DNA from 2 places in the Arthrobacter sp. NPDC080031 genome. Region 1 is predicted to be linked to the other one. Evidence: predicted binding sites of a transcription regulator. Region 1 holds the regulator's gene; the other holds the start of a gene.

Region 1 (9,280 bases):
CCAAGCCCGCTTCGCAATCCCTCGCCGGTTATGCCGACGCCAAACCCATGGTCTTCTCCGGCTTGTACCCCTTGGACGGCACGGACTATCCCGTGCTCCGTGATGCCCTCGAGAAGCTGATGCTCAACGACGCAGCGCTCGTTTACGAACCCGAGACCTCTGCCGCCCTGGGATTCGGTTTCCGTGTGGGGTTCCTTGGCCTGCTGCACCTGGAAATCACCCGTGAGCGCCTTGAGCGCGAGTACAACCTCGACCTCATCTCCACCGCTCCCAACGTTGAGTACGAGGTCACGCTGGAGGACAAAAGGGTCCTGCACGTCACCAACCCGAGCGAATACCCCACCGGCAAGATCGCCGAGGTCCGCGAACCGATGGTGTCCGCCACCATCCTTGCGCCGAATGAGTTTGTGGGCGCCATCATGGAGCTGTGCCAGAGCCGCCGCGGCGTCATGGGCGGCATGGACTACCTCTCCGAAGACCGCGTGGAAATCCGGTATCGGCTGCCGCTGGCCGAGATCGTCTTCGACTTCTTCGACATCCTCAAGTCCAAGACGCGCGGCTACGGTTCGCTGGACTGGAAGGCCGACGGCGAGCAGGTTGCCGACCTGGTCAAGGTGGACATCATGCTCCAGGGTGAGCAGGTTGACGCTTTCAGCGCCATCACGCACCGCGACAAGGCCTACGCCTACGGCGTCATGATGACGAGCAAGCTGCGCGAACTCATTCCCCGCCAGCAGTTCGAGGTGCCGATCCAGGCGGCCATCGGCTCGCGGATCATTGCCCGTGAGAGCATCCGCGCCATCCGCAAGGACGTCCTTGCCAAGTGCTACGGCGGTGACATCACCCGTAAGCGCAAACTTCTGGAAAAGCAGAAGGAAGGCAAGAAGCGCATGAAGATGGTGGGCCGCGTGGAGGTTCCACAGGAAGCGTTCATCGCAGCCCTGACCACCGACGAATCCAAGGACAAGGCCAGGAAGTAACCCGGTGCCTAGCGTTCTTCCCCTCGGGGATCCTGCACCTGCGGATGGCCTCTTGCCGCCGCAGGTGCTCGACGGCGTCAGTTCACGCAAGTTTGGGCTGTACGTCCACATACCGTTCTGTGCCGTGCGTTGCGGTTACTGCGATTTCAACACCTACACCGCCACCGAGCTGGGCGGCGGTGCCTCCCAGGACGCCTACGCGTCTACTGCCATTTCGGAAGTGGAGTTCGCCGTCCGGGCCATGGAAGCCTCCGGTCTGCCGCAGCGGCCCCTGAGCACGGTGTTCTTCGGCGGTGGCACACCGACCCTGCTGCCGGCTGAAGATCTCGCACGCATCTTGACTGCCGCCGTCGGGCACTGGGGCCTGGAATCGGGAGCCGAAGTCACCACTGAAGCGAACCCGGACTCCGTGACGCCGGAGTCCCTCCACCTGTTGGCCGACGCCGGCTTTACGCGGATTTCCTTCGGCATGCAGTCGGCGGTCCCTCACGTGCTCAAGGTCCTGGACCGTACGCACACTCCCAGCCGGGTCCCCTTGGTGGTCCAGTGGGCGCGCGACGCCGGCCTCGCCGTGAGCCTCGATCTCATCTACGGCACTCCCGGCGAGTCCATGGCTGATTGGCAGACTTCCCTGGAGACTGCCCTGTCCTACGGGCCGGACCACATCAGCGCCTATGCGCTGATCGTGGAAGAAGGCACCAAGCTGGCGGCACAGATCCGGCGCGGAGAAGTTCCGGGAATCGACGACGACGACCACGCCGCCAAGTACGAACTCGCCGACCAGCTGATCAGCGCCGCCGGACTGGACTGGTACGAGGTCAGCAATTGGTCCCGCACGCCCGAACAGGCGTGCAAACACAACCTCGCCTACTGGCGGGGAGACGATTGGTGGGGCATCGGACCCGGTGCGCACTCCCACATGGGCGGCGTCCGCTGGTGGAACGTCAAACACCCCACCGCCTATGCCAACAGGCTCGGTAGCGGGGTGTCGCCCGCCGCCGGACGCGAAACGCTCGACGCCGGAACCCGGGAAGTGGAACGCATCATGCTCGAGGCGCGCCTCGGCACCGGGCTTCAGGTCGACGCCCTCGACAAGGTGGGCCGCCACGCCGTCGCAGGCCTCATTGCCGACGGCCTGGTTGAGCCTGGAGCGGCCTTTCAAGGACGGTTGATCCTGACACTCAAAGGCCGGCTACTCGCGGATGCCGTGGTCCGCCGGATCCTTCCGGACTAGCGCCCCGCGCTAACGGCAGACGCACCAACCGGCACAGGCACCTGCGAAGACCGGCTACTTGATCCAGCGCAGGTTGAAGCGGTAGCGGTGCGGCTGTCCGTGGTTGACCCGGATTCCGGCCGACACCGAGAAGCAGGTCACTGCGACCCAGATTGCCGTGGCAAGGACGGCGAAGAGGTTTCCGACCACCGGAAGCAAGACGAGGATGTTGGCGAGCACTGCCGCAATCGTCGGAGGCAAAGTGAAGTTGAGGGCTTCCTTGGATTCCTGTGCGGTGAACGGGCCACGTTCGCGGAAAATCAGGTAGATCAGAAGCGAAGGCACGCAGCCAAGGATCCCGCCGAAGTGCGCCAGGGTTGCCCACTGCCGGTCCTCCGATGCGGTCAAGGGCAGCGCGTTGGCAGGAACGCCGTGGTACTGGGACTGGCCCGAGGTGCCATCCCGATCGTCAGGAGCGTTGTCTGCCACAGTATCTTCCTTCGAGTATCTATCGGTGCGGTGTTGCTGTCCCAGAATACTTGCTCGGCACGCGATCAGCCGACCAACTCTTGTGCCCGGGAGCAGGCAATCCTCACGGAACGGTCAGGAAATCGATCACTTCCTCCACGCGACCCAGCAAAGAGGCCTCCAAATCGGCGTAGCTGTGGACAGCGCCCAGAAGCTTCTGCCAGCCAAGTCCGACGTCTTCGGCTGTCTCATGCGGCCAGCCGAACGACCTCAGGATTCCGGTCTTCCAATCCGTGCCGCGGGCGATGGTTGGCCATTGCTCGATCCCCAACACCTTGGGGCGGATGGCCTGCCAGACGTCCACATAGGGGTGTCCAACGATCAGTACGTTTCCCGCGGCGCCCGGCAGCGTCATGGCGTCTGCAGCGATCCGCGACTCCTTTGAATCCGGTACCAAATGGTCCACCAGGATTCCGAGCCGCCGGCCAGGGCCGGGGGAGAACGCGGCAATGGCCGCCTTGAGATCGTCCACACCGTGCAAGGGCTCGACGACGATGCCCTCCACCCGGAGATCATCTCCCCACACCTTTTCCACAAGCTCGGCGTCGTGCTTGCCTTCCACCCAGATCCGGCTCGCCTTGGCGACCTGGGCCCGCTGGCCGGCCACGCGGACGGATCCCGAAGCCGTCCTGCCTGCTTGCGCCGCACCCTTGGCGGCTGCCGCGCGTGGCGCCGGCGGCAGGAGCTTCACTGCTTGTCCCTCCAGCAGGAATCCGAATCCGAGCCGGAATGACTTGGCCTTTCCCCGTCGATCCTCAAGCACCACAATGTGCATGCCTCCGGACTTCTCCACCCTGGTCACGGCACCGACCCAACCGGACTGCACGTCCTCGAGAACCATCCCGCGTTCAACGGGCACCTCCGGCAGTTGCCGTTTGGCCGGCGAGGAGAGGTCTTGCGGGCCCCAATTGTCGTAAGACACGGTCTTCACACCACTTTGCGCTAGGGGGATCGGTCACGGTCCATGGGATTCCCCAGGACCGCGCGGGAATCATGTTCGCCGCGAGCGGTACCAATGCTAACAACGAGGTGGCTCATACTAGACTTGTTAGCACTTGGGCATGTTGAGTGCTAATTATTTATTGAAATGTTGATTGGAGGTGGGCAGTGAGCGAACCACGGAAGCTGGAAGTGTTGCGCGCCATCGTGGAGGACTACGTTCACTCCCGCGAGCCCGTCGGCTCCAAAGCCTTGGTCGAACGGCACCATCTGGGAGTGTCGAGCGCAACCATCCGCAATGACATGGCTCTCTTGGAAGAAGAAGGCCTCATTGCAGCACCACACACGAGTGCGGGCCGCATTCCCACGGACAAGGGCTACCGCTTGTTCGTCGACCGTATTTCCGAGGTCAAGCCGCTTTCGGCTGCCGAGCGCCGGGCCATCCACTCGTTGCTTGAGGGCCCCGACGACGTCGAGGACATCCTTGAGCGAACCGTCCGGCTGCTCTCCCAACTGACCAACCAGGTCGCCGTCGTCCAGTATCCGCACCTGAGCCGCGCGCGTGTCCGCCATATTGAGTTTGTCCTTTTGGCACCGCGCCAAGTCTTGGTGGTGTTGATCGCCGATTCGGGCAAAGTGGAACAGGGCGTTGTGCACGCGGCGACAGACGCTGCCGACGAAGAGCTAATGGCTTTGCGGGCGCGATTCCTCGGGAGCATTGCCGGCTCCCAGCTCGACCTCATGCCGCAAGTCCTGCCCTCGGTGGTTGCCTTGTGTCCGCCCGCGCTTCGGAACCTTGCGGGCGCCCTTGCCCACGGCCTGGAAAGGCTCGCCGAGCGGAGCCGCGACGAACGCATGGTCATGGCAGGCACGGCAAACCTGGCCCGCTCCAACGTGGACTTCCCGCTGAGCATCGGTCCGGTCCTCGAAGCGCTCGAGGAGCAGGTGGTCATGTTGCGGCTGTTGTCGGACATGGCTGAGGACCCCCGGGGCGTCACGGTGAGCATCGGCCGCGAAAACCCCTATGACGGCCTCTCCGAGGCTTCGGTGGTTGCCACGGGCTACGGTCCGGGCAGCAGTGCCAAGATCGGCATTCTTGGACCCACCCGCATGGATTATCCCAACACCATGGCGGCCGTCCGTGCCGTCGCACGCTACCTTTCCCGCATTCTGGGCGGCTGACGGCCTCGGCTGGAAACCGCCTCGCAAGAAAAGCAGTGGAACCGTAAACAAGGAAGAGATACCGACTTTGAGCAGTCACTATGACGTTCTGGGCGTCTCGCCGGAAGCAACCGGCGAGGAGATCAAGAAGGCCTACCGCAAGCTCGCACGCAAGCTGCACCCGGATGTGAACCCGGGGGCCGGCGCTGCCGAGGAATTCAAGGCGGTGACCCACGCATATGAGGTCCTCTCCGACCCCCAGAAGCGCCGCGTCTACGACGCCACCGGCAACGAGAACGGGACCGACAACGGTTTCGGCGGAGGCTACGCGGGCCAGGGATTCGCCTTCCAGGACATCTTCGATACCTTCTTCGGCGGAGGAGGCGGCGGCATGCAGGGCCCCGCGTCCCGCATGCGCCGCGGCCAGGACGCCCTGATCAGCGTGCGCATCGACTTGCGCGAAGCGGTCTTCGGTGTCAACAAAAAGCTTGAGGTGGACACCGCTGTCGTCTGTCCCACGTGCGAGGGCTCATGCTGCCGTCCGGGCACCCACCCGGAGCGCTGCGACATTTGTGGCGGCTCGGGCCAGGTCCAGCGGGCAGTCCGCTCGATTCTCGGCCAGGTCATGACTGCCGCACCGTGTGGATCATGCGAAGGTTTCGGCTCGATCATCAAGGATCCTTGCAATGAGTGCGGCGGCCAGGGCCGCATCCGCAGCCGCCGTTCGCTGACCGTCAAGGTGCCAGGCGGCGTCGCTACCGGAACGCGCATCCAGTTGTCTTCGCAAGGCGAGGCTGGTCCTGCCGGCGGGCCTCCCGGCGACCTCTACGTGGAGATCCGGGTCAACAACGATCCCACCTACGTACGTGAAGGCGACGACCTGCACGCCACGCTGAGCGTTCCCATGACTGCCGCGTCACTCGGTACCGAGATGCAGCTTGATACTTTCGACGGCCCCCAGGAAATCGACGTCAAGTCCGGCACCCAGTCGGGCGAGGTCATCACGCTGCGTGGACTCGGCGTCACCCATCTCCGCGGCTACGGCCGGGGAGACCTCAAAGTGCACCTGCACGTTGAGACCCCCAGCAAGCTCGACGCCGCGCAGGAAGACCTGCTTCGCCAACTGGCCAAATTGCGCGGAGAGCAGTTCACCGAAGGCAAGCTTGTGGCCAGTGGCGGTATGTTCGCGAAGCTGCGGGACAAGCTCGGTAACCTGTAGCGGTGAGCAACCCCGTATTCTTCACAGCAGCCGGAACGCTTGACGGGCTGGGCCCTGGTGATTCTTTCGTGCTCGACGGCGCCGAAGCCAGGCATGCTGTCACCGTCAAGCGCCTGGAAATCGGCGAAGCCGTCGATATCGCCGACGGTGCCGGCAGACGGCTTACGGGCACTGTGACGGAATCCGGGCAGGGAACCTTGACAGTCCTTGCCTCCGCGGTCGAAGAGGAGCAGCAGCCAACCGTACGGCTCGTGCTGGTCCAGGCCCTCGCGAAGGGCGACCGTGACGAGCTTGCAGTGGAGACTGCAACGGAACTGGGGATCGACGCCGTCGTGCCCTGGCAGGCCGAACGTTCGATCGTCCGTTGGAAGGGCGACCGGGCCGCCAAAGCCCACGCGAAGTGGCAGTCCGTGGCCACCGCAGCCGCCAAGCAGGCGCGGCGCGCGTGGATTCCCGAGGTGCGTGCCGCCGTCGACGGCTCCGGCCTGGCTGCTGCGGTTGCAGCGGCTGATCTGGCGATCATCCTGCACGAGGACGCGAAACGTCCCCTGCGGCAGGTCCTGGAGAAGTGGCAGGGCCAGGTTTCCGACGCGGATACCGGAGCGGAACGGGAAGTCCTGCTCATCGTCGGCCCGGAGGGCGGCATTTCACCGCGCGAGGTGACGAAGCTCAGCGACGTCGGCGCCGTCACCGCCCTGTTGGGCCACCACGTGCTTCGCTCCTCGACGGCAGGTCCTGCCGCCGTCGTGCTGGCCAGCGACATCCTGGGGCGCTGGTAGCCCGCAGCGCACGTCCTTGTCCAGCGATCGGCCTTAGCGAACGTTGAAACTCCGGGTATCCGTCGCGACGTCCGCGTCGTTGGGTCCCACCAAGGAAACCCGCAGTTCATAGCGGCCCGCTCCGAGCCCCACTGTGAAGCTGAAGACCCCGCCTTGTCCCGGAACGGTCGAAGCCGTGGTCTGCCCGGTGAGGTAGGACGACTTATCGCCGTTTGAATTCTCCCGAAGGATTTGCCAGTGCAGTTTCTTCGAGGGATCCGTGCTCCGGCCGTTGAACTTGACCGGACCGGCAAGCAAGGTCAGATCCTCCTGCGGGTCGATGATCCACACGGGTGCAACCATGGATGCGTCGCGGACCATCGGATCGCCGAGTTTGACCTGTCCGAATGCCATGTAGTCCGTGTGTCCGTCCACGAGGATGGTCACTTTGATCTGCTGTCCGGAATCGATCAGGCCTGAACTCGCGGCCGCAGCGGTAGCGGTGTAGACGAGTTCCTGGACCGCCCGCTGGGCCGTCCCGGCGTCGAGATTGGAATTGAACGCGTCGCGGGAAACATCGACAGTGACCACGTTCTTACCGGAAATGGAGGTCGCCAGGCTGCCCGGGTTCTGCCACGGAGTGAAGAAATCGTGATCCAGCGGCTTCTGGGACATCATGATCCGCAGGGCCGTGGTGATGGGGTTCTCATTGCCCGGGTTGTCACGGAACTCGCGGTACAGGAAGGTGTCCGTGTCGCTGCGCCCGATCCAATACACGGGGATCTTGTTTGAGGCCTGGGTTGTTTCGAGCGGAGCATTGCTGTCCGGGGCCGTCTGCAGCGCAGCTGTCGGGGCGGGGACCGCCGTCGTGGATCCCTGTACGGTGCGGTCGGCAATGCAACCCGACAGGAACAAGGCAGCCGTCAGGGCGGTCACAAGCATGGCGGAACGTTTCCGGATGCGTGTGCCGTGTGAAATCCCGGCTGGCCTGGTGATGGTGGATTCCTGCTCGTGTTCGGCCGCTGTGGTGCGGGGGAGTCATGCGCCCGGGGGCCGGGCGCCGGGGCATTTTTGCCCATGAATCAGCTTGTCATAGTCCCATGGGCCCCGGCTGGCGTTTCGATGCTCCGGCGGGCAACTGCAATGCGATTGATACGAGGTCGATGCCGAGTTGATACCAAAGCGGCGCCGATCGGCCGTCCGCAGCCCGCCGGGCACGGTCCGGAACCACCCCCGGGACTGGCTGGCGTAGGATTGAATGCATCCGAGGCCCGCGATCCTGCGCCCATCCAGCAGACGGACATCGGAGAAAATCGATGGACATCACCAAGCCGGAGGAGCACAGGCCGCAAGGCCAGCACTATGACAGAATCATTGAACGGGCGGCCCAAGGCCGGCAGCGTTGACACAGGTCCGGCCGAGTTCCCGCACTCTGTCCCGGGCGCCCGGACGGAAGTTGTCATCTTCGACAACTCGGATCAGATGGTTCAGACCCTTGGCAGCCATGACGAGGCGTTGCGCTACATCGAAGCGCAGTTCCCCGGCGTCGACTTCCATGTGCGCGGCAACGAGCTTTCCTTCAGCGGACCGTCAAGCGATGTTCCCCGGATCATGCGGCTTCTGGAAGAAGTCCGCGGCCTGGTCGGCAAGGGGACGGTCATCACCCCGGACGTGCTGCAGCAGCTTGTGTCCTTGTTGCGCAGCCAGTCGCTGCAAAACCCCGTGGAAGTGCTGACCCACAACATCCTTTCGAGCCGCGGGCGCACCATCCGCCCCAAGACGCTCAACCAGAAGAACTATGTCGACGCCATCGACGACAACACCGTCATCTTCGGGATCGGCCCTGCAGGCACCGGCAAGACGTACCTCGCGATGGCCAAAGCCGTTCAGGCACTGCAGCTCAAGGAAGTCAGCCGCATCATCCTCACGCGTCCTGCCGTCGAGGCGGGAGAGCGACTCGGCTTCCTGCCGGGAACATTGAGCGACAAGATCGACCCGTATCTGCGCCCTTTGTACGACGCCTTGCACGACATGATGGACCCGGAATCCATCCCGCGCCTCATGGCTGCCGGGACCATTGAGGTCGCGCCGCTTGCGTACATGCGCGGCCGCACGCTCAACGACGCGTTCATCATCCTTGATGAGGCCCAGAACACCACCGCGGAACAGATGAAGATGTTCCTGACCCGCCTGGGCTTCGGCTCCAAGATGGTCGTCACGGGGGATATCACCCAGGTGGACCTGCCCTTCGGCGCCACCTCCGGCCTGCGCATTGTCCAGGAAATCCTCAGCGGGATCGAAGGCGTGAACTTTACGATGTTGGACGCTTCCGACGTCGTCAGGCACCGGCTCGTCGCCGACATTGTGTCCGCCTACAGCACATGGGATGAAAAGCACCGGGTGCGTGCCCAGCACACGCCGATCCACGACAAACGGGGAGAACACCGATGAGCATCGAGGTCAACAACGAGTCCGGCGTCCA
Region 2 (13,502 bases), on a different contig from region 1:
CTGGACACGGTCCGATCGCTGGCCATTGGCGGGCGAGGCATCATCGTCGGCTTTGCCGGCGGCAGCATCCCGGAGATCAAGGTCAACCGTCTGCTGCTGCGCAACCTCACGCTCACCGGCATAGCGATGGATGTGATGGAGCGGGAACATCCCGGCACGCTCCTGCGGGTGCGCCAGGGGGTCCAGGCCCTGCTGAATGCCGGAAAACTGCATCCGGCCGTCGAACAGCGATACGCCCTGGAACAGGCCTCCGAGGCCCTTGCCTCCCTGGAGAATCGGACGGCGCTGGGCAAGGTCGTCGTCGACGTCAAGCCCGCATAGCTGCCGCGGGGCGCACCGGGCAGTGAAACGCTCGGTGGTGTTGCCGAGGGTGTTGAAGGCCTCCGGCGGATTACCGGAGGCCTTCAACACAGCATCACAACGCCGAGGCACCCAACTGGGTCAGCTTGCCCGCTACGTCGGCGCGCAGCAGGTGCTTCTGAAGCTTGCCGGTCGCCGTAGTGGGCAACTGGTCCACGATTTCCAGCCGCTCGGGAAACTTCTGGACGGGCATGCCACGTGAACGCAGGAACGTTGTCAGTTCATCCAGGAGGGGCGGCTCGCCCGGTTGAGCTGGAACGATATAGGCGCATGCCTTCTCCCCGAGCCGGTCGTCCGGCATCGCCACGACTGCCACCCCGTCCACGGCGGGGTGCTCAAGCAATTGGTCCTCGATTTCGCGGGCACTGATGTTCATGCCCCCACGGATAATGATGTCCTTGACCCGGCCGGTCACACGCACGTAGCCAGCCTCGTCCATACGGCCCAGGTCGCCGGACAGCGAGAACCCTTCGGGAGTGAACAGCGCCTCCGTTTCGGCTTCGTTGGCCCAGTAGCCGAGCATGTGGCTTGGACCACGGTATGCGATGTCGCCTTCCTCCCCCCGGGGAACCTCCTGGCCTAGCGCATCGACGATCTTGACTTCCGAGAGTCCGGTGGCGCGGCCATCGGAGTGGACGGCCCGCTCGGGACCGTCTTCCAGGGTGCACAGGGTTGTCGCCAGGTTTTCCGAGCGCCCGTAGAGGCTCAGCGTCCTGCACCCGGGCAGCACCTCGCCGGCCCTGCGGACAATGGAGCCGGGGATCGGGGCCCCGGCGCAGACCCACAGGCGCAGGGAGCCCGCATCGTCCTTCGCGGGGTCGAAGGCGCCCATGAGCATCTGCAGGAACGGCGTGGCTGTTACTGCCGCCGTGATCTTGTGCTGCTGGATCCTGCGCACCGCATCCTGCGGGTCCCAGACCTCCATGAAGTGGGATGAGGCGCCTGTCAACACAGGGATCAAGACACTGGTCACCAGACCCGTGCTGTGAGTGATCGGCGAGGGGCCGAACTGGACGTCGTCCTCGGTGTACCCCAAATCACGGACCATCTTCACCGCACTGGAACGCACGGTATTCAGGGTGTGGTAGCAGCCTTTGGGCCGCGAGGTCGTGCCCGAGGTGTAGACGATCTCGAACGGATCGTCCGGTGAGCTGTCGGGCCCGGCCTCGGCTTCAAGCTCCGCAATACCGCCCTCGGCCAAGATTTCGCCGAACGGTGTCGCGGCCTTACGGTCCAGGGACTCGTCGGGGCGCACCGCAATGATGTGGCGCAGGGACGGGGTCCTGTCACGTAGCGACTGGAACATGTCCACATAGCCGAACCCACGGAATTCATGGGCCGTGATCGCCAGGACAGCTCCGGAGTTCTCCAAAACGTAACCCACGTCCCCTGCCCGGTATATCGGCATGACGGGCACCACGACGGCACCGATGCGCGAAGTCGCCGCCGCAATCACCGGGAACTCGGTCCAGTTCGGCAACTGGGCCACCACGCGGTCACCCTTGCCGACGCCGAGGCGCTTCAGCCCGACGGCAAGGCGCAGGGTCTTCTCTCGGAACTCCGAATAGGTCAGCGACGTGGTGCTGTCAAACACATAGGTCTTCCCGGGGCGCACGCGTGCCTGCTCAGTCAGTTGCTCGTAAAAGCTTTCGCGCATCCATTCGCCGTCCGCGTAGTACTGCTCCACTTGTTGCGGCGAGAAACGATCATGGACCGTCAGCGTCGTTGCGGACATGCTAGCTCCCTTATGGTCTGATAATTAAATGATAGTGCCACAACCCTATGCCCTCCCGCACTGTCTGGCATATAGTTTTCAGTAGTCGATTTTTGGTCTAACAGTTTGCTAATAAGACCGCTATGCTAGTCACGGAGGCCTATATCGAACTCGGAGAGGGGACACGGATGAGCCGCTCCGAGCCGAGGCCCCGGGCCCCGTGGACTCCTGCCCTCCTGATTTCATTGGCAGCGGTCCTGTTGCTCACCCTCAGCCTGCGCACGGCCATGGCGTCGGTGTCGCCGATCGCCGACTTCATAGACCGGGACATCGGCTTGGAAGGCGCACGCCTGGGGTTGCTGGGCATGGCACCAGCCGTGGCCTTCGCGGCCGCAGGACTGTTCAGCGCGGCCTTCTCCCGGCGGGTCGGCCTGGAAACGGCCCTCCTGCTCTCCGCCGTGATGATGTCTGCGGCCCATCTCATGCGTGCCCTCGCCCCGGATTTCGGTGGCTTTTTGACCGCGACCCTTGTCATCTTGTTGGCTGCAGGTATTGGCGGAATTCTGCTCCCGCCCTACATCAAAATGCTGTTTGGCCAGCGCGCTGCCGCCGTTGCCTCGGCCTACGTCTGCGTGATCTCCCTGGGCACCGCGCTCCCGCCGATCGTCGCGGTGCCGGTCGCCGAGGCTGCGGGATGGCGCGCCAGCCTCAACGTATGGACGCTGATCGCGGCCTGCGCCGCCCTCCCTTGGGCCGTGGCCTGGTTCATCTCCCGCCGCCGGACAGCAACCACCGTGGGCGGGGCGCCACCGGCGCAGCGGCGTGCTCGATGCTCCGTCCGCCGTGCCGGCCCCGGACTGCGCCGCAACGGGCCTGTCGGACACCCCGTCGTCGGCCACACACAGCTACGACCCGAACCTCGACAAGATAGGCAAACTATGAGCAATCACAGCCAGGAAAAAATCGTACTGCTGGAGGGTGCCCGCACCCCGATCGGCAGCTTCGGCGGGGTCTTCAAGGATGTCCCGGGCTACGCGCTGGGCGCAATTGCCAGCCGTGGCGCGCTAGCCAACGCCGGCGTTGCGGCCTCGGAGATCGACGAGGTAGTCATGGGCTGCATCGGGCAGGTCGGTGCGGACGCCTACAACGCGCGCCGCGTTGCCGTCGCCGCCGGACTGCCCCACCATGTCCCCGCTTATACGGTCAACCGGCTGTGCGGCAGCGGCCTGCAGGCCATCTGGTCCGCGGCCATGCAGATGCGCTGGGGAGGAGTCGATTTTGCCCTGGCAGGTGGTAACGAATCCATGACCCGTATGCCCTTCTACGACTTCGGTGCACGCAGCGGGTACAAGCTCGGGGACCGGGCCCTGATCGACGGGACCGTCGCCATCCTCACCGACCCGTTCCACGGCATCCAAATGGGCGTCACCGCGGAAAAGGTCGCCACGAAGTACGGGGTCTCACGCAGCGAGCAGGACGAATTTGCCCTGGAGTCCCAACGCCGGGCGGCCAGCGCAGCGGCCCTGGCCGCCTTTGCCGAGGAGATCGTGCCGGTCGAGGTCGGCGGGCGCAAGCCCTTCACGGTCGACACCGACGAGCACCCCAAGCCCGCCACCACTCTGGAGGCCCTGGGCCGGCTCCGTCCGGCTTTTGCAGAGGGCGGTTCGGTGACCGCCGGCAATTCCTCGGGAATCAACGACGGTGGCGCCGCGGTGGTGCTCGCCCGCGAATCCGTGGCAGCGGAGCGCGGCCTTACCGGTTTGGTCACACTCGAGGCCGTGGCGACAGCTGCCATGGAACCCGAGCTCATGGGCTACGCCCCGGTGCTGGCCCTGCAGAAGCTGTTCGCGCAGACCGGCACGGGCCCGGCGGACATCGACGTGATCGAACTCAACGAGGCCTTTGCCTCCCAGGCGGTCGCCGTCATCCGCGATGCGAAGCTCGACCCCCGCAAGACCAACCCCTACGGTGGAGCGATCGCCCTGGGCCATCCCGTGGGCGCCACCGGCGCGATCCTGTCCCTGCGTGTGGCCAAGGACCTGGTCCGGCGGGACCTGGAATTGGGCATCGTCACCATGTGCATCGGTGGAGGCCAGGCCCTCGCCGCCCTCTTCCGTCGCCATGCATAGTGGTGCTGCGTTAAGTGCTTGGGGAGACATTGGTCAAGCCCCGGGTTTTGTGGAGACGTTCTTAGTTGGAAAGCGAGAGTAGCTCGGGCGCAGGGTGGCCGGCGTGGGGTTGCTCGAATTCAACCGTGCGACCGGCAACAGGGATAGGTTGCATGGCGCGGGAGGTGAAAGTGGAGGACCTCGACGCGCGGGAAGTCTGGGCGATCATCGCCGACGTCGACATGAGCTGGCCCGATTGGTGGCCACACTGCAGCTTCGCCGCGCCCCTCACACGTACCGAGGCATTGAGCAGCTCGCAGGCAGACATCCTCACAGCAACCACCGCCTACCTCAACTTCAAGGCGGCGTTAGGCTACACCCTCACTCCAAGCAAGCCGCAGCCCAACTGGGCCACTCTGGTACGGCAATTACAGAGAAGCACTACATCGCCAAGGCCAACGAATCACCAGATCTCACGGACACCCTCCAAAAGTTTTGCAAAGAGCCGCCATCCGGTCCGGAACGCATGTCCAGATGAACGCCAACAGACGTCGAGGCGTCGACTCCTGCGTCAAGACGGCAGTCCGCCCAGCCCAACCCAACGTTCGAAAGCGTGTGGTTTCCGTGTGGCTGGCCCCACATGAGGCATGAGAAAAGCCCTCCACCCCCACGTTTCCGCAGGTCGGAGGGCCTTCTCTGTGGAGCTAAGGAGATTCGAACTCCTGACCTCTTCGATGCGAACGAAGCGCTCTACCAACTGAGCTATAGCCCCTGGTCAACCGTGGGTTGCCAGTGTCCCTAGGCTACAAACTATTTTCGCGCTTCGCCAACCAAGACTCGAACGTGTCTGTTCCCGTCCGCTGGCTTGGCACCAAATTCAGTCCGTTCCGAAGATATTTGCCCATCGCTCCCGGCAACGGCACCTCCACGATCCGCCCGGCATGTCCCGGAGCTTCTCGCCAGATCTCAGCGAGTTCACGCATGGTCCGGATGTCCGGTCCGCCGATGGTTCGTGTCCGGTGCCGCTCCGGGGACGGCGCCGCCAGCGCCTCCGAAAGCAACTCGGACGCCACATCCGACGGTGAAATCGTTTGAAAGCGTGCGCCCTTGAAGATCGGTATGAGGCGAACTTTCGCCCCGGCCTGGAACACTGCCGCCACGAGGCTGTGGAATTGGGTAGCCCGCACAACCACTGTCTCAAGCGCCGAATTCGCGTAGACCCGTTCTTTCCGGGCTTTGGAGACATAGAATGCCGCGTCGCTCTTGTCGCAGTTGATGATCGAGAGGAGAACCGCCTCGCGGACGCCGGCACCGGCCGCTGCGGCGAGCAGTCGCGAGCCGCCGTCGGCGAAATTCTTGCGGGCCTTCCCGAACCGCCCTTCCAAGCAATCAATCACGACGTCGGCCCCCCGCAGGGCTTCCGCCAGCCCGGCGCCTGTGGTGACGTCAGCCTGAAAGTAGCGGGCGCCGTCGTGATGGACCGGCGACGCGCCCGACGGCGGGCGGCGGCTCAGGACCGTCACGTCCAGTCCGGCGTCGAGCGCCAGACGGACGACTTCACGGCCGACTTGTCCCGTGCCCCCTGCGACGCAGACCGTAGTCAAGGGAGGCTATGCCCGGCGGCGCTGCAAAACGTCGTCGAGGTTGCTGAGGGCGCTCTGAGGCTTGCCGTGCTGCGTCTGGACCGACGGGCCCGTGGAAGGCGCGCTGGCCGGCTTCAACGACGGTTTGCCGAGGGGTTTGGGAGCCTCAGGCAGGTCGAGGGGTTCGGGTGCCGGCCGGGGCGCCTTGGCGGCGTCGACATATGTTGGTTTGGGAACGTCCACCGGCTGCCATTCAGATTCCTTGGATTCCGCCGTAAACCGGACCGTGTTGTCGCCAGCGGCGACGGCAACGTTGAGGGCCGCCTGCCGAAGTTCGACGGCGGTCAGGCGCGTCGCCTCATGGGCGTGGGCTTCCGCGTCGAAGATCTTGGTATCCGGGCGGTCCGATGCCGGAGGACTCACGCGGGGACTCTCGACTGTGTGACCCATTGCGCTGCGGAAGGCCCTGTTCATCTTCGCCCGGCGGTCCCTGATGGCCAACTGGCGAAGCAGGAAGACGGTCCCGGCCACGCCGACGATGGACACCAGTGGCAGCCAACCCGAAACGAGGCCAAGAATGCGCAGCACACCGGAAACGGCTGCCGTGAGCAGCAGGAGGAAACCGGCGAGAGCAAGAGCGCACCGGCCGTATCTGACTTTGAAGACCGCTGTATCCGATGCAGCATCACGCCGTTCGCCGGCGTCGGCCGATGCCTCGGGCAATGCGGTTGCGGTGCTCTGCATGGTTTCCATTGCTTTCTCCTGCCGAGGGGTGATTGACAGAACCACCCCGGCTTGCAGTTCATGAGCGTCTTCGTCGATAACATCCGCTGGAATGTCACCGGCCACTTGGATGTGGTGGCCATGATTCCGCAGTATGTATGGCGCAACCCAAACAATCCACAGCGCGACAGCAATGACCAATATCACCGAGCTGCTGAGAGGGAAGTCCACAATCAAAACCGTAGAAGCAAATACGCAGAGGCCACCGCATTGCCCGCGGTGTGTCGTCGGAGAGTCGGCAAATCAGTGGATTTACCGACTCTCTTCACCCAAACGGACTAGTTTGCTCCGCGTCTCAGCCAAGCAGCCAGCAAGCCCCCGGGGACCTCCTCCGAAGTCAACGCAAAGCTTCGATGGTCGGCCCACTCTCCGTTGATGTGGAGGAAACGCTCACGGCGGCCTTCGTCCCGGAATCCCAGCTTCTCAACAACCCGCAGGCTCGGCCCGTTCTCGGGCCTGATGTTGATCTCCATCCGGTGCAGTCCGAGTGCCCCAAAACAATGGTCAGTCGCCATGGCAACCGCAGTTGGAGCAATTCCGCGACCGGCCCGAGCCTGGTCGACCCAATAGCCAAGCGTGGCAGTCATCGCCGACCCCCACATAATCGAGGAAACCGTCAGCTGCCCGACGATCCTGGGCTCCGCGAACCCTGGAGTGCGCTCCGTGATCACAAACGGAAGGGCACTCGCTTGACGAGCCTGCGCGTTAAGGGAAGCCACCATCTGCCGGTAGTTCGGTAGTCGGCCACCAGGTGCGGGGTTCGAGGCTTCCCAAGGCGCCAGCCAATCACTATTGCGCGAGCGGACCTCGGTCCATTCCTTCTTGTCCCGGTAGCGGATGGGACGCAAGATGAGGTCCCCGCTCTCCAGCGTCACCGGCCAAATGGCCGATCCCCACACGGGACCTACTTGCTGAGGCCGGCAGCAAAGCCCGGCAGCCACTCACGCAGACCGGGACCGAGGTCTTCGCTGTCGCACGCCAGCTGGACGCAGGCTTTGAGGTAGCTGAGCTTGTCCCCGGTATCGTAACGACGGCCGCGGAAGACCACTCCGTAGACGCCGCGACCTTCGCCCTGTCCTGCCGCGAGTACCTGAAGTGCATCCGTCAGTTGGATCTCTCCTCCGCGGCCCGGCTCGGTTTTCTCGAGGACGTCGAATACGGCGGGGTGAAGCACGTAGCGGCCAATCACGGCCAGGTTGGATGGAGCCTCGTCTGCGGCTGGCTTTTCCACAAGCTGCTTGATCCGGACGTAACCGTCTTCACCCATATCCTCGATATCCGCACAGCCATAGGCACTGATCTGGGAGGGGTCGACTTCGATGAGGGCAATAACGGATCCACCGGTTTTGTGCTGGACCTCGATCATGTCGCTGAGGAGCGTGTCCCGGGCGTCGATGAGGTCGTCACCGAGAAGAACCGCGAATGGTTCGTACCCGACGTGCTGCTTTGCTCGCAGCACTGCGTGCCCCAGCCCCTTGGGGTCGCCCTGGCGGACGTAGTGAATGTCGCCGAGGTTGCTGGTCGCCTGCACCGAGTCCAGCTTAGTCGTGTCTCCCTTGGCCTCCAGAGTCGCTTCCAAAGCCGGAACCCGGTCGAAGTGATCTTCCAACGCACGCTTGTTGCGGCCTGTGATCATAAGGATGTCGTTGAGTCCCACGCTCACGGCTTCTTCGACAACATATTGGATGGCCGGCTTGTCGACTACCGGGAGCATCTCTTTGGGCATGGCTTTTGTCGCAGGCAGAAACCGGGTGCCGAGCCCGGCAACAGGGATCACGGCCTTGCGGACGGCGCAGTTATTGGAAGTCACCGGACTAATCTAACGGAAGGAACTGGACAATGGGCAAAAGGGAACGTGCTGGACTGGAGAGAATCCACCGCTCTTTCGCCATCTTCGGAGCCGCACAGCCGCGAGAACTGGAGCAAAAGTGACTTTGAAAGACGATATCCGCCGGGACTGCCGCAAGCGCCGGCTCGCCTTGACCGGACAACAGCGTGCTGACGCTGGAACCGGGATCGCCCGCCACGGCCTCTCGTGGGCGGATGGGGTTGCCCGGGGGAAACCCTCGACTTTTGCGGCCTATGTCGGGGTGGCTGCAGAGCCGCCAACGCTGCCCTTGCTTGCGGCGCTCCATGCCGCCGGGCACAGGATCCTTCTTCCCGTCTGTGAACCGGAACGACGTCTGAGCTGGGTCTATTGGATACCAGAGACGCCATTTGTCCGCTCGAAGTACGCCCCGATTGATGAGCCCGTGGGCGAGCGATTCGACAGCGACGTCATCAAGGATGCGGCTGGGATCTTCCTCCCGGCCACCGCCGTCGATGGAGGCGGAAACCGTATCGGTCAAGGGGGCGGCTACTACGACCGGCTCCTCGACAAGCTCGACGCCGACGGGCAGCGTCCGCCGACTGTCGCCGTTGTATATGACCACGAAGTGCTGCCCGCGGGGACGATCCCGGCCGAACCGTTCGACAAACCCGTGGCGGAGGCGCTGACCCCATATCGGATCGTCCGGCTGGCTCCGGTCGATTGATCGGGGGTTTCCGGCCTGTTTACTCGGTCACGTTCAGTGGTAGCGGCCCCGGCTCCGGATGATAGAATTAGCACTCAGGCCCCGGGACTGCTAATGGACGGAACAATCCGCCTTGGCAGCCCAGGACCTGTAGTTCGTCCCGGAGGAGGATCACAAGTGCCCACATATGCCTATGCCTGCAAAGACTGCGGACATGCCTTTGACATCGTTCAGGCTTTCACGGACACCTCCCTGTCCGACTGCCCTGAATGCGGGGGCTCGTTGCGCAAGAAGTTCAACAGCGTGGGCGTCGTCTTCAAGGGATCGGGTTTCTACCGCACGGACTCCCGGGACTCCAAAGGAAGCACCGTTTCGGCCGCTCCAGCCCCAGCTGCGTCTCCGGCTCCAGCCTCGGTTCCGGCGGCTGCCGCGAGCTGAGTGCGGTTTCCGACTGCCCTCGGTTTTTCCACATAGCTCACCGATTTCCACATAGCGCAACCGGGCCCTGCCACGGGCCCGGGCGTCCGGTTAGCGTGGGCCCATGCCCGCAACCCCGAACGTATCCAAAGGCTCCACGTCTGCCGGACCTTCCTCGATTCCGCGCAACAGGCTCCTCGTGCCGGTCGACGGGGTCAGCACCCGCCGTCTTCACGCCGGTCCCTTCAAGGCTGGCCGGCGCCTGTGCGCTCCCGCGGGACACTCCAGGCCCCGCAGCTTCGGCAGCTGGCTAAACCGCAACCGCCGCCTAGCAGTGGCTCTGCTCCTATGCGTGGCGGTCGGGATCATCGTGCATCAACTGACTCCCCCTTCGGAGCAACGAGCCACGGTCCTGGCCGCCGCGCGGGATCTTCCTGCCGGGTCCACTTTGACGGATTCCGACCTCAAGCCACTCGACGTCCTTCCTGACGGAGTTCCGGCCGGCGCACTCACTTCCGGGGCTGGATATGGCGGGAAGCAGCTTGCCTCGCCCCTGAGGAAGGGGCAGATCCCCACAGACGCCCAACTCCTGGGACCGGGTCTGCTGACCGGTACCGCGCCCGCGACGGCGGTCGTTCCACTTCGCATGGCCGATCCCGCTTCAATTCAGCTCATCTCGCCGGGCCAGTTGGTCAACGTTGTTCTCACCGCAGCTGACGGATTTGGCGGGCCTGACAAGAAATCCGAGCTCCTGGCAGCTACGGTCCCGGTTTTGTGGACGTCCGCGCAAGGAGGCAAAGCCGGCCAATGGTTGGGCACGAACGAGGCGGACGGCCTTGTGGTTGTAGCTGCCACCCCGCAACAGGCCGAAATCCTCGCCGGAGCTTCGACCCGCGGGAAACTGTTCTTTGTACTCGTCAATCCCTCTGACAAACGGCAGATCCAGACCCAGGCCGGATAGTCACGACCATGATGGAACGTTCAGCCCCAGTGCGGGGGCCTTTGCTCCTTCAGCCAGGCATCGTGGTCGTAGCCAGGCTCATCACCCCAGCGGCGTGGATCATCTTCGGAGGCCTTCTTGGGCAGAATGCTCTCTCCCACATGCTTCCGCTCCGGCGCAGGCTTCACTTGTGTTTTCTCCTGCTCGCCCAACTTTGTGTCATCGCCTACTGCGTCGGAACCGGTGTCCGCGGAGTGCCTGGATTGAGTGCTTTTGCTTTCCGCCATTGCGCTTCCTTAGGGGATGGCCGGTCCCGAGCCAAGGCCTTGCGTACCGCCAAGGCCTTGCGTACCGCCAAGGCCGCCCGCGGCCTGATCCGGGTGACCGTCCAGTTCCAATTGTTCAACATCGATGTCCAGGAATCCATCCTGGACGGCACCGTACGAGGGTGCTACCGGCTTCTCCAGTCCCAGATAGGATCCGATGCGATCAGCGCAGGACGAGGGATCCGTGAATACTTCGATGGTCCACAGGGACATGTAACGCCAGCCAAGGCGTTCCAGGAGCTGGGGCCGGAGCCGGCTGCGCTCCCGGACGCTCATCCGGCGGTATCGTTCCGTGCCATCCGACTCGATGGCCACCGGTGTTGGCATCTCGGTGTCATCACGGCCTATGGTGTGCACCGGATCTGCCGCGACGGCGATGTCCAAGGCTCCGTCATAGTGGTGCCACACCCGGGCTCCACGGGCACGGAGTCGCTCACCCAGATCCGCTACCAACGGATCCTCTCCGAGCGCTTGCTCGCTGGCCGCGGCCCTGGTGGCTGGTGTTCCCAGATCCGAATTCCCGGACAGTTCACGGTCAAGGAGTTCATGGAACTCAACGGCGCCGTGAGCCAACCTGTCCAGATCGAGGTCCTCCGGACGGAAGCAGCTTAGGACGTGCAACGATCTCCGGGCGCGGGTCATTGCCAAGGCAAACTTGTTTCGGCCGCCTTCGACGGACAGGGGTCCGAAACTGTGCAGCGCCCGGCCATGCGGAGTGCGCCCAAACCCCAGGGAGAAGATGATGTGGTCGCGGACAAGTCCTTGCGCGCGCTCCAAATCCACCACGCGGAAGGACTCTGCACCGGCGTTGAAGAAACCCGACAACAGCGGATAGTTAGGAAGCTGGAGCCTGATGGCTTCGCCGATCCTCGCCGCGTGGCGCAGGCTTGCGGTGACCACGGCGAGCGAGGTCCGCGGCCTAAGGCTGGCGTGTTCAAACACCAGATCAACCACGCGGTTCACTTCAGCAGCGACCGATTCAACACCTTCGTGATCCGCCCCGGGCAGGCCGGTACCATCCGGAATGTACTCAACTACTACCGAGCGGTCCAACCCTGTTACAGATTGGCCGTCCGGCAGCCGGCGCAGGCCACCGTTGTAGTAGTTCTTGCTCAGCTGGAGCAAGAGATCTTCGTCAATCGCCCGGTACACCCAGTTCAACTGCCACGTGGGCAGGACCCGGGCCAAGGCACTGAAAGCACTGTCTACGGTCTCTTGGCTGGCGGCACCGGCCATGGGAGGTTCCACGGCAACACTGAAGGTGCGGGCATTGGCGATCTTCGAGTCGCCAAAGGCAACCACTTGCCGGGCCCGGGCGATCGCCGGCAGCACGGCCTGCAAAGATGTGCTCTCAGCGTCGAGAATCACCACCGCATCGAACTTCTGCTCTGCAGGCAAGAGGCCGGTCAGCAAGTACGGACTGATGGACCACACGGGAACCAAGCGGGAAACAAGGGCTGGCGCCTGGGCGCTGAGCGCCGAGAGGGTGACGCGGCCGTCCTTGATCAGGTTCCTCAGGAGCTCAGATTGGCGGGGATGTTCAGCGATTCCAGCACGCCACATTTCGGCGAGTTTCCAGCGCAGCCGGGCGGCTCCGCTGGCGATGTGCGCGTGGTCCGCGAGGCGGTACTCCGCTTCGAGACGGCGGAGGGAATCGCCGTCGGACATGGCGAGGTAGTCGTCACCGCTGATCATCGCCTCCAGGGCGGACTGCCACCAGGCAAGGTCCAGTTCCGCGGCAACGGATTCAGCAGGCACTTCGCGTTCAGCCAAGTCAGCGAGAAGCTCGGCGAGTCCATGCTCGCGCATATTCTCCACCAGAAGCGTGCGCTCCGGGAGCGTTTCCAGGGTTCCCGTGTCGGCCACAAGGCGCTCAAGACGCTGCATGAGATCTTCGTAGCGGGTCGCGTGGAGGTCGCCGCCGCCGGCAGTGTGTTTCAGGAAATCGCCCAGACGGCGGAGATCCCGGTCCAGTTCGCGGTAGCTGGCGCCCAGGTCCGCCAGCCCGGAGGGCACTGCCGGATGGCGCTGTGTGGTCGCGTACTCTGCCCACAGTGCCCGCTGTTCCTGAACGAGCACCAAGGAGCTGTGCAGATCCGCAATGTGGACACCGGGCCGGACGTACTCCTTTGCCACGCGACGCAAGCGGGAGCGCTGCATCGAGGGCATCTCCACTGCCCGCTCACGACGCCAGGCGGAGGTGGCGGTCGCCGAAATCAGATCGTGGACTGGCCGGTCAAAAATATCCGGGGTGAATTTGTCCAGGCTTTCCCGCACCGCCATCAAAAGCTCAAGCTGGGCGCCCCATTCTGCGAAGTTCGCCCCAAGCCGGATTTCGGAGTGCTCCGCAACCTGGTTCATCCGCTCCCGCAACCGGGGAAGCTGTTCGGCGGCACTGCTGGCCAGTTGCTGGGCTTCCTCCGTCTCCTTGCGGGTGACCAGGCGTGCCCCGTACCAGGGGCTCGACGTCGATGCACGGCTGAAGCTGCCAAGCTCGGCAGCGCGTCGGAGTCTTTCAGCCAGCTCAGCGCGGTCTTTGATATTGTCCAGCACGCTGCGCTTCAAGCGCACGGTCGTGGCCGGGGCAGGCTGGATCGAGGTCAGCTCCGCGAGCGACTGCATTGCCTGATAGGGCGAGCATCCCCAGCGCTGGCGTACATTGTGCAAAGACGCGACATGGTCCATGAGGGCATGGCGGTGCTCGGTCAGGGTCTTGTGGAGATTCGCAAGTTGCGGCTCCAGCGACTTTTCGTTGCGG

The links. Region 1 encodes HrcA, which represses chaperone genes, less so after heat shock. Its sites were predicted from a motif close to TTNGCACTCGNNNNNNNCGAGTGCNAA; they were not measured.
Region 2: AB0323_RS15815 (FmdB family zinc ribbon protein) is a predicted target of HrcA. The motif match lies at 9,150-9,176, and genes of this name have one in related genera.

The regions. Positions count from the first base shown of each region.
Region 1 covers NZ_JBFBLA010000002.1:215,693-224,972, reverse strand. Annotated here, with positions in the region: gene lepA (translation elongation factor 4) at 1-980, shown strand, start outside; gene hemW (radical SAM family heme chaperone HemW) at 985-2,214, shown strand; gene AB0323_RS02870 (DUF4870 domain-containing protein) at 2,269-2,682, opposite strand; gene AB0323_RS02865 (DUF3097 family protein) at 2,786-3,643, opposite strand; gene hrcA (heat-inducible transcriptional repressor HrcA) at 3,829-4,842, shown strand; gene dnaJ (molecular chaperone DnaJ) at 4,910-6,040, shown strand; gene AB0323_RS02850 (16S rRNA (uracil(1498)-N(3))-methyltransferase) at 6,043-6,819, shown strand; gene AB0323_RS02845 (GerMN domain-containing protein) at 6,853-7,740, opposite strand; gene AB0323_RS02840 (PhoH family protein) at 8,161-9,249, shown strand; gene ybeY (rRNA maturation RNase YbeY) at 9,246-9,280, shown strand, end outside.
Region 2 covers NZ_JBFBLA010000018.1:59,944-73,445, forward strand. Annotated here, with positions in the region: gene AB0323_RS15770 (NADPH:quinone oxidoreductase family protein) at 1-321, shown strand, start outside; gene AB0323_RS15775 (AMP-binding protein) at 416-2,095, opposite strand; gene AB0323_RS15780 (acetyl-CoA C-acyltransferase) at 2,263-4,203, shown strand; tRNA gene AB0323_RS15785 (tRNA-Ala) at 4,882-4,954, opposite strand; gene AB0323_RS15790 (NAD(P)H-binding protein) at 4,986-5,786, opposite strand; gene AB0323_RS15795 (hypothetical protein) at 5,793-6,518, opposite strand; gene AB0323_RS15800 (GNAT family protein) at 6,827-7,447, opposite strand; gene galU (UTP--glucose-1-phosphate uridylyltransferase GalU) at 7,453-8,358, opposite strand; gene AB0323_RS15810 (5-formyltetrahydrofolate cyclo-ligase) at 8,477-9,082, shown strand; gene AB0323_RS15815 (FmdB family zinc ribbon protein) at 9,239-9,499, shown strand; gene AB0323_RS15820 (RcpC/CpaB family pilus assembly protein) at 9,603-10,439, shown strand; partial or broken gene AB0323_RS15825 (AAA family ATPase) at 10,460-13,502, opposite strand, start outside.